One region of the Serratia sp. 121840015-1 genome, then DNA from elsewhere that is predicted to be linked to it. Evidence: predicted binding sites of a transcription regulator. Region 1 holds the regulator's gene; each other region holds the start of a gene.
What was found. Region 1 encodes PhoB, which activates phosphate uptake and scavenging genes when phosphate is short. Its sites were predicted from a motif close to CTGTCATAAAACTGNCNNAT; they were not measured.

Region 1 (2,945 bases):
ACCGGTTGGGTAAGGTAAAGATAAAGCGCGTGCCGATCCCCGGCTCGCTGAGGATCTCCAGCCGCGCGTCGTGATGGCTGAGCGCGTGTTTGACGATCGCCAGCCCCAGCCCGCTGCCGCCGGTTTGGCGCGAACGTGCCTTGTCGACGCGGTAAAAACGCTCGGTCAGGCGCGGAAGGTGTTCGGCGGCGATGCCCGGCCCGTTATCGCTGACCTGGAACTGCGCGCCGTGCGCCGTCTGCTGCCAGCTCACTTCGATATGGGTGCCCTTCGGCGTGTGGTTGACCGCGTTGTACACCAGGTTAGACACCGCGCTGCGCAACTGGTCTTCATTACCGAACACGTTGAGCTGTTCGTTAACCCGGAAGGTGATCTCGTGATTGCCACCGCTCAGCGACTGCGCCTCGCGCTGCAACACCCGCAGCATCAGCGGGATATCTACCCGCTCGTTCATGTCGACATTGGGCGCCGCCTCAATGCGCGACAGCGTCAGCAGCTGCTTGACCAGCCCGTCCATCCGGCGAGTCTGCTCTTGCATGGTGCTGAGTGCCTTGCTGCGCAGCGAGCCGTCCTGCTCTTCATCGCCCATCATCTCCAGGTAGCCCTGCAGCACCGTCAGCGGCGTGCGCAGCTCATGGCTGACGTTGGCGAAGAAGTTGCGCCGCGCGCCCTCCAGCTGGCGCATCTGGGTGACGTCGCGCGCCACCATCAGCAGCTGCCCTTCGGAGTAAGGCATTACGCGGAATTCGACGTAGTGTTCATTGTTCAGCTGCAGCGTCAGCGGGCGCGAGAACTCCTGCTGTTGCAGGTAGTGGCTGAATTCCGGATAGCGCAGCAGGTTGAGGATGTGCTGGCCGTTGTCTTCCGGCCAGCGAAAGCCGAGCAGATGCTGCGCCAGCCCATTACACCAGAAGATATTGCCTTCGACGGTGGTCATCACCACCGCATCAGGCAGCGATTCGGCCCCGCTGCGAAAGCGCTTGATCAGCAGCGCCAGCTCACGCCGGCGGCGGCGATTGCGCTGCTGCATCTGATACAGGCCATAGAACAGCGGCTCCCAGCTCCAGCGGCCGGGCGGCGGCGTCATGCTGCGGTCGATCCACAGCCAATGGGAAAGTTTGAGCTGGTTGTAGAAATTCCACACCAGCGCAGCCAGCGCGGAGGCCAGCAGGAACCAGGGCAGATAACCGAAAATCAGCCCCAGCAGTAAGGCGGGCAGACAAAAAAGAGCCAGCTCCAGAGCCAGCCTCTTCCACGACAGACGTTCTAACACGACATATTCTCCAGCGCGGCGCGATCAGTAGCGCGTTGAGAACCGGTAGCCGGTGCCCCGAACGGTTTGAACCATTTTATCATGCCCACTGGTTTCTAACGCCTTGCGGAGCCGACGGATATGCACGTCAACGGTACGGTCTTCCACATAAACGTTAGTGCCCCAGACGTGATTAAGCAACTGCTCACGGCTATAAACCCGCTCTGGGTGGGTCATAAAGAAGTGCAGCAGCTTGAACTCGGTCGGCCCCATGTCCAACGCCTGATCGTTAGCCATCACGCGGTGGGAGGACGGATCCAGGCTCAGCCCTTGCATTTCAATCACTTCTTCCACCGCCATCGGTGAAATGCGGCGCATGACCGCCTTGATGCGCGCCACCAGCTCCTTGGGCGAGAACGGCTTGGTGATATAATCATCCGCCCCCACTTCCAGGCCGCGCACGCGGTCTTCCTCTTCGCCGCGCGCGGTCAGCATCATGACCGGAATATCGCGGGTCAGCGCTTCGCGCTTCATATGTTTGATAAACTGAATGCCGGAACCGCCGGGCAACATCCAGTCGAGCAACACCAAATCAGGGAACGGCTCAGACAGGCGCGTCACGGCGCTGTCATAATCCTCGGCTTCCAACGGTTGGTAACCATTCTGTTCCAACACAAAGCACACCATCTCACGGATCGGCGCTTCGTCTTCCACCACCAGTATGCGTCTTGCCATCGTCAATCCTGCCAATGTGTTAGCGACTTTGCGGGCGCCATTATGCGTCAGTTTTGTGACACTTTTATGAAAAAAAGCGGCTGTTATAGGCAGTAAGCATAGCGATTATTTCCCGGTGCAAAGAAAAATCATTCCGTAGTCGTCGCCATTGCGCCGGGACAGGCGCCGCCGCGGCCTTTATAATCATCGCCATTACCTTTGCATCCGGGAGTGTCATGCGCCTGATCCACACCTCTGACTGGCATCTTGGCCAGTACTTTTTCACCAAAAGCCGCGCCGCCGAGCACCAGGCTTTTCTGAACTGGCTGATCGAACAGATCGAGCAGCAGCAGGTGGATGCGCTGATCGTCGCCGGGGACCTATTCGATACCGGCTCGCCGCCCAGCTACGCCCGCGAGCTGTACAACCGCTTCGTGGTGGAACTGCAGCGCACCGGCTGCCAACTGGTGGTGTTGGGCGGCAACCACGACTCGGTAGCGACGCTGAACGAATCGCGGGAACTGCTCTCTTGCCTGAACACCACGGTGATCGCGAGTGCGCAGGGCTCCCTTGAGCAGCAGATCGTGGTGCTTAACCGGCGCGACGGCCAGCCGGGCGCCGTGCTGTGCGCCATTCCTTTTCTGCGGCCGCGCGATCTGCTCACCAGCCGCGCCGGCGAATCCGGCGCGCAGAAACAGCAGGCGCTGCAGGAAGCCATTGCCGAACATTACCAAGCGCTGTATCAGGCGGCCTGCGAACGCCGCGAGCAGCTGGGCCTGCCGCTGCCGATCGTCGCCACCGGCCACCTGACCACCGTCGGCGTCACCACCTCCGACTCGGTGCGCGACATCTATATCGGCACCCTGGACGCCTTCCCGGCGCAGGCCTTCCCCCCTGCCGATTACATCGCGCTGGGCCACATTCACCGCGCGCAGAACGTCGCCAAGTCGGAACATATTCGCTATAGCGGCTCACCGAT
Region 2 (2,945 bases), on a different contig from region 1:
AGCCCGCGCCCCTGCGTTGTTAGTACAGCGCTTTACCTGAACTGTCTTTTACGTTGGTTTTCCAGGCCGCGCGCACCTGCTCAACCACTTCTTTCGGCAGGGTGGCGTAATCCAGCTCGTTAGCCTGTTTGCCGCCGGTTTTGTAAGCCCAGTCGAAGAACTTCAGCACTTCGGCGCCCTGAGCAGGGTTTTTCTGCTCTTTGTGCACCAGGATGAAGGTGGTGGAGGTGATTGGCCACACGTTGTCGCCTTTCTGGTCAGTCAGATCCTGAGCGAAGGTCTTGCTCCAATCCACGCCTTTGGCCGCGTTGCTGAAGCTCTCTTCAGTCGGGCTGACCGGTTTGCCGTCGGCGGAAACCAGCTTGGTGTAAGCCAGGTTGTTCTGCTTGGCGTAAGCGTATTCTACGTAGCCGATAGAGCCTGGCAGACGCTGAACGAAGGCGGCGATGCCGTCGTTGCCTTTGCCGCCCAGACCGGTCGGCCAGTTAACGGTAGAACCGGCGCCAATCTTTTCTTTCCACTGCGCGTTGGCCTTGGACAGGTAGCTGGTGAACACGAACGAGGTGCCGGAACCATCGGCGCGGCGCACCACGGCGATGTTCTGGTCAGGCAGTTTCACGCCAGGGTTCAGCTTGGTGATAGCCGGGTCGTTCCATTTTTTGACGTTGCCCAGGTAGATATCGCCCAGGGTTTTACCGTCCAGAGTCAGTTCGCCGGATTTAATGCCCGGGATATTCACGGCCAGCACCACGCCGCCAATCACGGTCGGGAACTGGAACAGGCCGTCGGCCGCCAGCTTGTCGTCAGACAGCGGGGCGTCGGAGGCGCCAAAGTCAACGGTGTTGGCCACGATTTGCTTCACGCCGCCAGAGGAGCCGATGCCCTGATAGTTAACTTTGTTGCCGGTTTCTTTCTGATAAGAATCTGCCCACTTGGCGTAAACCGGAGCGGGGAATGTCGCACCTGCACCGGTCAGGCTGGCAGCAGCGAACGCGGACACGGCGGTCAGGGAGAAGGTCGCTGCCACAATACTGGCGACGGTGGTACGCATCAGTTTCATAATCCCTCCTAATGGGATATTTAAAATCGACTTCGAGTCGTTTTAATCAGAGTAAGTATTGCTGCAGGAGGGAAAATAGGACAGTTTGGTGACAGAAAAATGTACGCAATATGACAGTTATATTACAGTGCATTTGAGGGGTGGTGATTTATATAAAAATCAACTTGTTAAATCAAAAACAGCGCAATAGCCAAGCAATAAAAAAACCGTTTGGCCACGCCCTATCCGCTTGAATATGACAACGTTTATCCCTGAATCGGCGCCGCTGTCATCTTTCGCGTTACTCATGAAAAAAGCCGGCGCTAAGGCCGGCTTTTGCAGTTTACCTGCGGCAGATTACTCTACGGTGACAGACTTCGCCAGGTTGCGCGGCTGGTCAACGTCGGTGCCTTTGATCAGCGCCACGTGGTAAGACAGCAGCTGCAACGGCACGGTGTAGAAGATCGGCGCCACGATTTCCTCGACGTGCGGCAGAGGAATGATGGTCATGCCTTCGCTGCTGACGAAGCCAGCGTCCTGATCGGCGAACACATACAGCTGGCCGCCGCGCGCGCGCACTTCTTCAATGTTGGACTTCAGCTTTTCCAGCAGTTCGTTGTTCGGCGCCACCACAATCACCGGCATATCGGCGTCGATCAGCGCCAGCGGGCCGTGTTTCAGCTCGCCCGCCGCATAAGCTTCGGCATGAATATAGGAGATCTCTTTCAGCTTCAGCGCCCCTTCCATGGCGATCGGATACTGATCGCCGCGGCCGAGGAACAGCGCATGGTGCTTGTCGGAGAAGCCTTCCGCCAGCGCTTCGATCTCTTTATCCATCGACAGCATCTGCTCGATGCGCGCCGGCAGCGCCTGCAGGCCGTGCACGATCTCCTGCTCCACGCTTTCTGCCATGCCTTTCAGGCGGCCCAGGCGCGCCACCAGCATCAGCAGCACGGTGAGCTGCGTGGTGAAGGCCTTGGTCGAGGCTACGCCGATTTCCGTGCCGGCCTTGGTCATCAATGCCAGATCGGATTCGCGCACCAGCGAAGAGCCCGCAACGTTACAAACGGCCAGCGAACCGAGATAACCCAGCTCTTTGGACAGGCGCAGCGCCGCCAGGGTATCGGCGGTTTCGCCGGACTGCGACAGGGTGATGATCAGGCTGCCCGGACGCACCGCCGATTTGCGGTAACGGAACTCGGAGGCGATCTCGACGTCGCACGGCACGCCGGCCAGCGCTTCGAACCAGTAACGCGCCACCATACCGGAGTGGTAAGAAGTGCCACAGGCGATGATCTGCACGTGCTGCACCTTGGCCAACAGCTCATCGGCGCGCGGGCCCAGCTCGCTCAGGTTGATTTGGCCATGGCTGAAACGCCCTTCCAGGGTGTTTTTCAGCGCCAGCGGCTGTTCGTAGATCTCTTTTTGCATGTAGTGGCGGTAAGCGCCTTTGTCGCCGGCGTCATACTGCACCTGGGATTCGATCTCAGGGCGCTCGATGGCGTTGCCCTGCTTGTCGAAGATGTTGACGGTGCGGCGAGTCACTTCCACCACGTCGCCTTCTTCCAGGAAGATGAAGCGGCGGGTGACCGGCAGCAGCGCCAGCTGGTCGGAAGCGATGAAGTTTTCCCCGACGCCGCGGCCGATAACCAGCGGGCTGCCGGAGCGCGCCGCGACCAATACGCTCGGATCGCGGCTGTCCATCACCACGGTGCCGTAGGCGCCGCGCAGCTGTGGGATCACGCGCTGAACCACTTCCAGCAGCGTACCGCCCTGCAGTTGTTCCCAGTGCACCAGGTGCGCAATCACTTCGGTGTCGGTTTCGGAGCTGAAGCGATAACCGCGTTCGATCAGCAGTTCGCGCAGCGGTTCGTGGTTTTCGATGATGCCGTTATGCACCACGGTA
Region 3 (2,945 bases), on a different contig from region 1:
TAAAGGCCGGCACCACATAGACGCCGTTGCTGTCTTTCACCTTGGTGGCGAAGTATTCGGAGTCGGCGGCGTCGCTGATCAGTTTCAGCTCATCGCGCAGCCACTGGATAGACGCACCGCCGATGAACACCGCGCCTTCCAGCGCATAGTTCACTTCGCCGCGCGGGCCGCAGGCGATGGTGGTCAGCAGGCCATTTTTCGAGCGCACCGCTTCTTTGCCGGTGTTCATCAGCAGGAAGCAGCCGGTGCCGTAGGTGTTCTTCGCCATGCCCGGTTGAACGCACAGCTGGCCGTACAGCGCTGCCTGCTGGTCACCGGCGATACCGGCGATAGGAATACGCGTGCCGCCTTTACCGCCGATGTTGGTCTGGCCGTACACCTCGGAGGAAGGACGGACTTTCGGCAGCATGGCGCGCGGGATATCCAGCACTTCCAGCATGCGCTCATCCCAGTCCAGCTCGTGGATGTTGAACATCATGGTGCGTGAGGCGTTGGTGTAATCGGTAACGTGTACGCGGCCCTGGGTCATTTTCCACACCAGCCAGGTATCGACGGTGCCGAACAGCAGTTCGCCGCGCTTGGCGCGCTCGCGGGCGCCTTCGACGTTGTCCAGGATCCACTTCACCTTGGTGCCGGAGAAGTACGGGTCAACCACCAGGCCGGTGTTGTGACGGATGTACTCTTCCAGGCCGTCGCGCTTGAGCTTCTCGCAGATGTCGGCGGTGCGGCGGCACTGCCAGACGATGGCGTTGTAAATCGGCTTGCCGGTCTCTTTTTCCCAGACGATGGTGGTTTCGCGCTGGTTGGTGATGCCAATGCCGGCGATCTGATCGGAACTGATGTCGGCTTTCGCCAGCACTTCTACCAGCGTCGAGCTTTGCGACGCCCAGATCTCCATCGGGTCGTGCTCAACCCAGCCGGCCTTTGGATAGATCTGCGGGAATTCGCGCTGCGATACCGCAACGATGTTGGCGTCGTGATCGAGCACGACGGCGCGTGAACTGGTGGTCCCTTGGTCGAGTGCGACAATGTATTTTTTTTCTACAGTCATGGTAATTATCCTGCTGTTGTTAACCGTGTAAAACTGCACCCATCACGCTTTGCGCTGCTGGGTCTTGGCATCAGGCTCTTCTTCCGTCACGCAGACGTCGCACGGCAGGTGGCGGCCAATCAGCGCGCGGTAACCGAAAGCGCCCAGGCCACAGCCGACGATAGGGGCGAAGATCGGCACCAGGAAGTACGGGATGTCCCGTGCGCCGGTGAAGGCGACTTTGCCCCAGCCGGCCAGGTAGGCAAACAGTTTCGGCCCGAAGTCACGCGCCGGGTTCAACGCAAAGCCGGTCAATGGTCCCATGGAGGCGCCGATCACGGCAATCAGAATACCGATCAGCAGCGGGGCCAGCGGGCCGCGCGGAATGCCGTTGCCGTCGTCGGTCAGCGCCAGGATCAGGCACATCAGAATGGCGGCGATCACCGTTTCTACCAGGAAGGCCTGGCCGACGGAGATGTGCGCGTTAGGGTAAGTCGAGAAGATGCCCGCCAGTTCGAGGCTTTCGTTGCTGCCGCGCACCATGTGGTGAGCCGCTTCAAAGTCGAAGAACAGGGTGTAGTACAGCCCATAGACCAGGGCAGCGGCGCAGAAGGCACCGGCGACCTGTGCAATGATGTAAGGCACCACTTTGCGCCCGTCGAAGCAGGCGAACAGCCACAGAGCGAGGGTGACCGCAGGGTTGAGATGCGCGCCGGAAATGGCGGCGGTCAGATAGATGGCCATGGCGACGCCCAGGCCCCAAATGATGCTGATTTCCCACTGGCCGAAGCTGGCGCCCGCCAGTTTCAGCGCGGCAACGCAGCCTACGCCAAAGAAGATCAGCAGCGCCGTGCCGAGGAACTCGGCGATGCACTGGCCTTTTAATGTCGGACTGGTGGTTTGGCTCATAATGTTGTTGTCCTGCAAAACGGCGGTTGTTGGTTTATAGGCTCAGTTGGGTATACATCCGGCCTATGGGCACAGTTTTTTTCATCTCGTCCAATTATTGAATAAGGACGTGATGTAAATTTATCGTTAACGAACATAAACGAGAAATAGCGAAATCAAAATGTGTGTGGCGCGTCATAAAATTGAGCGATTTCGCGTCGTTTAGTGTTCTTTCTGAGCCATAAAAGTGTGATCTGACCAGTGGTTTGGCGAGGGTTGTTAACAACTCGCGGCGGTGGCGGCGGGGATTTTCAGTTTTTGCTGATGGCGGGGGCAGGAAAATTGCAACAGACTGCGCGATGATCCGGTATGTTGCTAGACAGGCGGAGACTGGCTACTTACAATCGTTTTTAACGAATCGAGACTGGCGCGCCTTCCGTAACGGCGCGCGTCACTGAGCGCGATGCAATATTCGCAGTAGCTGCAGCCGACGTTGCGGCCGCTACTTATAGATGTACGCCTTGCTATCATGAGGGGACTGAAGCATGTCATTTGAAGTATTTGAGAAACTGGAAGCAAAAGTACAGCAGGCGATTGATACCATCACCTTGTTGCAGATGGAAATTGAAGAGCTGAAAGACAAAAACAACTCTCTGTCGCAGGAAGTTCAGGCTGCCTCCGGCAACCACGAAGCGCTGGTGCGCGAAAACCAACAGCTGAAAGAAGAACAGCACGTATGGCAAGATCGCCTGCGCGCTCTGCTGGGCAAAATGGAAGAGGTCTGATTCCTCACGCCATGCAGCAACGAAAAGGGCGCCTCAGGCGCCCTTTTTCATGACCGAAAATCACTCGATGTCGAGCGGGTCTTCGGAGAGGATGATGCCGGTGTTGTCGGCATACAGGTGATCGCCGGAGAAGAAGGTGACGCCGCCGAAGTTGACGCGGATATCGCTTTCGCCCACGCCTTCGCTCACGGCACCCACCGGGATCGCCGCCATCGCCTGAATGCCGATGTCGAGTTCTTCCA
Region 4 (2,945 bases), on a different contig from region 1:
CATTTCTTCGCCGATCAGGGCCTGCCGCTGATGCGCGTCGGCACGCTGATCAACACGCCGCTGAATACGGTGATCGCGCTGGATAAAAACATCACGTCGCCGGCGGATCTCAAGGGCAAAACGGTGGGTTACTCGGTCAGCGGCATAGAACAGGCGACGCTGGCCACCATGGTCGAACACGAGCACCTCAAGCCGCAGGACATCAAGCTCATCAACGTCAACTTCCAGCTGACCAGCGCCCTGCTGGCGGGCCAGGTCGATGCGGTGATCGGCGGCTACCGCAACATCGAAGCGCTGGAGCTGAAGCTGCAGGGCAAGACGCCGGTGGTGTTCAACGTCGAAGATTACGGCGTGCCGGCCTACGACGAGCTGATCATCGTCGCCCACCGCGATGCGGTGAACGAGCCGAAAATCCGCAAGTTCCTCGCCGCGTTGAAGCAAGGCAGCGACTACCTGCATGCGCACCCGCAGGACACCTGGCTGGCGTTCGCCAAGGCGCACCCGGAGCTGAATACCGAGCTGAACAAACAGGCGTGGCAAGCCAGCCTGCCGCTGTTCGCACGCGATCCGGCCAAGCTGGATCGGGCACGCTACCAGGCTTACGAACAGTTCCTGTTCGACAACAAGCTGATCAAGAAAATCACGCCGGTGGAACAGTACGCGGTGGAGCTGGACTGATCACGCCGAGGCGGCCGGTGGCGCCACCGTCACCTCGCCCTGGCCGCTGCGCTGCAAGGCCGCCTTCACCAACCCGTTGGTCTTGCAGCGCTCGATAAAATCGTTCACGTAGGCGGCGCCCTGAGTTTTTTGCCGCGGCACCGCCATCGCCTGCCGGATGGCGGTGAAGTGCCCCTCCAGCACCCGGTAGCCGGGATGGGCGGCCGCAGCGGCCAACAGCGGCTGGCGCACGCCGGCCGCCGCCTCCAGCCCCCGTTCGAAAAACAGCGCGATCGCCTCGGCGGAGGTTGCCGCCCGCACCAGCTGCGCCTGCTGCAGCGTGCGCGATAAAAACAGATCGTACGCCGCCCCCTGGCCGACCGCGATGCGCACCTCCGGCCTGTCGAGCTGCGCCACCTCAAAGTAAGGCGCGTCGTTCGCCACCAGATAGGTTCCCTCGATGATCACGTAGGGCTCGCTGAAGGCGATCTGCGCCGCGCGCACCGGCTCGATGGCCATAAACGCCAGGTTCCAGGCGCCGCTGTCCAGGTCGGCGAACACCTTGCCCGCCGCGTCATAGGTGACCAGTTCGAGCGCCACGCCCAGTTCCTGGGCCAGCGCGGCGGCCAGCTCCACCGAAGCGCCTTGCGGTTTGCCACCGGCCCCGGCCTGTGCCAGCACCGGATTGCCGTAGTTGATCGCCGCGCGCAACACGCCTTGCGGGGCCAGATCGTCGAGTACCGCGGCGGGAATCGTCTGCATACTTCCTCCTGAATGGCTGATGGGCGCACCGTCGTGGCGCTCATTAAGCGTAGAGCGAAACCTCCGACCAGCAAGCTTTCGCCGCCGAGGCCGCCGTCGGCGTGATTAACGTCACACTATTGTCATAAAAATGTACAATAGCCGCCGCTCGTCGGCCGTAGCGGGAGATCGCGCGTTGTTCCGCCGCCGGCAATAGGCTATACCCTTCACTTTTCGCGCCGCGGCACGCTCGGCGGCGCAAACCAGGGCAGCAACGGTTTTATTTCAATCAGACAAGGTTTGGCGGATGGTTTTAGCAGTCGTTTCGTTTGTTCTCTTTTTGGCGTCGATTTTGATTTATCGCACCCGGGCCGCCGCCAACCGCTGGTGGTTCGCCATTCTGCTGACGCTGCTCGGCAGCTATCTGGTGCTGAACGTCATCCTGATCGCCAGCAACTACTTCACCGGCGACGGCATCACCGACGCGGTGATTTACACCGTCACCAGCAGCCTCAAAGGCGCGGGCATCAGCAAATACGTGCTGCCGTTTATCGGCCTGCTGGCGGCGTTGGGGCTTATCTTCGCGGTGCTGGCCCGCAGCCTGCTGCGCCGCAAGGCCAAAGGCAGCAGCGTGGCCTACAGCGTCGTCGCCGTGCTGCTGGCGCTGTTCTCGGTCGGCACCACCCCGGCGTTTCAGGACATCTCGCTGCTGGTCAAGAGCCAGATCGTCGGCGATACCGCCGATTTCACCACCTACTACAAGGCGCCGAAAAAGACCGTGCAGGGCAAGCGGCCGAACCTGGTGTACATCTATGCCGAGAGTCTGGAGCGCACCTACTTCGATACCGAGCTGTTTCCCGGCCTGGCCGACGAGCTGAACGCCCTGCGCACGGACAGCATCGATTTCAGCAACACCCAGCAGCTGCCGGGCACTGGTTACACCATCGCCGGCATGGTCGCCTCGCAGTGCGGCATTCCGCTGTTCGCGCCCTTCGACGGCAACGCCTCCAGCGCGGTCTCCACCTTCTACCCGGAGAACGTCTGCCTGGGCGACGTGCTGAAGGCCGCCGGCTACAGCAACTATTTCTATCAGGGCGCCGAGCTGGCGTTCGCCGGTAAAGACACCTTCCTGAAATCCCACGGCTTCGACCACGTTTACGGCTTCAAAGAGCTGCGCGAACAGGTCGCCGATCCGAGCTACAAAAACGACTGGGGCTGGTACGACGACAGCGTGCTGGACGTGGTGTACGGCAAGTTCGTCGAGCTGTCCAGGCAGCGCCAACCCTTCTCGCTGTTCACCCTGACCGTCGACACCCATCACCCGGACGGCTTTATCTCCGCCGGCTGCAGCAAAAAGAGTTACGCCTGGCAGAACAAGGAAAACCGCTCGCTGAGCGCGGTGGCCTGCAGCCAGCAACACATCGCCGCGCTGATCGACAAGATCAAACGCTCGCCCTATTTCAGCAATACCGTGATCGTGGTGTCCTCCGATCATCTGGCGATGAACAACACCGCCTACGATATCCTGACCAAACAGAAGCGCCGCA

Region 2: pstS (phosphate ABC transporter substrate-binding protein PstS) is a predicted target of PhoB. The motif match lies at 1,136-1,155, and genes of this name have one in related genera.
Region 3: ACUXAC_RS24340 (MIP/aquaporin family protein) is a predicted target of PhoB. The motif match lies at 2,111-2,130, and genes of this name have one in related genera.
Region 4: opgB (phosphatidylglycerol--membrane-oligosaccharide glycerophosphotransferase) is a predicted target of PhoB. The motif match lies at 1,539-1,558, and genes of this name have one in related genera.

What each region holds. Positions count from the first base shown of each region.
Region 1 is NZ_JBSEYF010000003.1:119,642-122,586, reverse strand. Features, by position in the region: gene phoR (phosphate regulon sensor histidine kinase PhoR) at 1-1,273, opposite strand, end outside; gene phoB (phosphate response regulator transcription factor PhoB) at 1,298-1,987, opposite strand; gene sbcD (exonuclease subunit SbcD) at 2,203-2,945, shown strand, end outside.
Region 2 is NZ_JBSEYF010000006.1:28,449-31,393, reverse strand. Features, by position in the region: gene pstS (phosphate ABC transporter substrate-binding protein PstS) at 20-1,060, opposite strand; gene glmS (glutamine--fructose-6-phosphate transaminase (isomerizing)) at 1,397-2,945, opposite strand, start outside.
Region 3 is NZ_JBSEYF010000008.1:33,427-36,371, reverse strand. Features, by position in the region: gene glpK (glycerol kinase GlpK) at 1-1,051, opposite strand, end outside; gene ACUXAC_RS24340 (MIP/aquaporin family protein) at 1,094-1,939, opposite strand; gene zapB (septal ring assembly protein ZapB) at 2,464-2,703, shown strand; gene rraA (ribonuclease E activity regulator RraA) at 2,764-2,945, opposite strand, start outside.
Region 4 is NZ_JBSEYF010000001.1:682,953-685,897, reverse strand. Features, by position in the region: gene ACUXAC_RS03335 (ABC transporter substrate-binding protein) at 1-678, shown strand, start outside; gene ACUXAC_RS03330 (transporter substrate-binding domain-containing protein) at 679-1,419, opposite strand; gene opgB (phosphatidylglycerol--membrane-oligosaccharide glycerophosphotransferase) at 1,706-2,945, shown strand, end outside.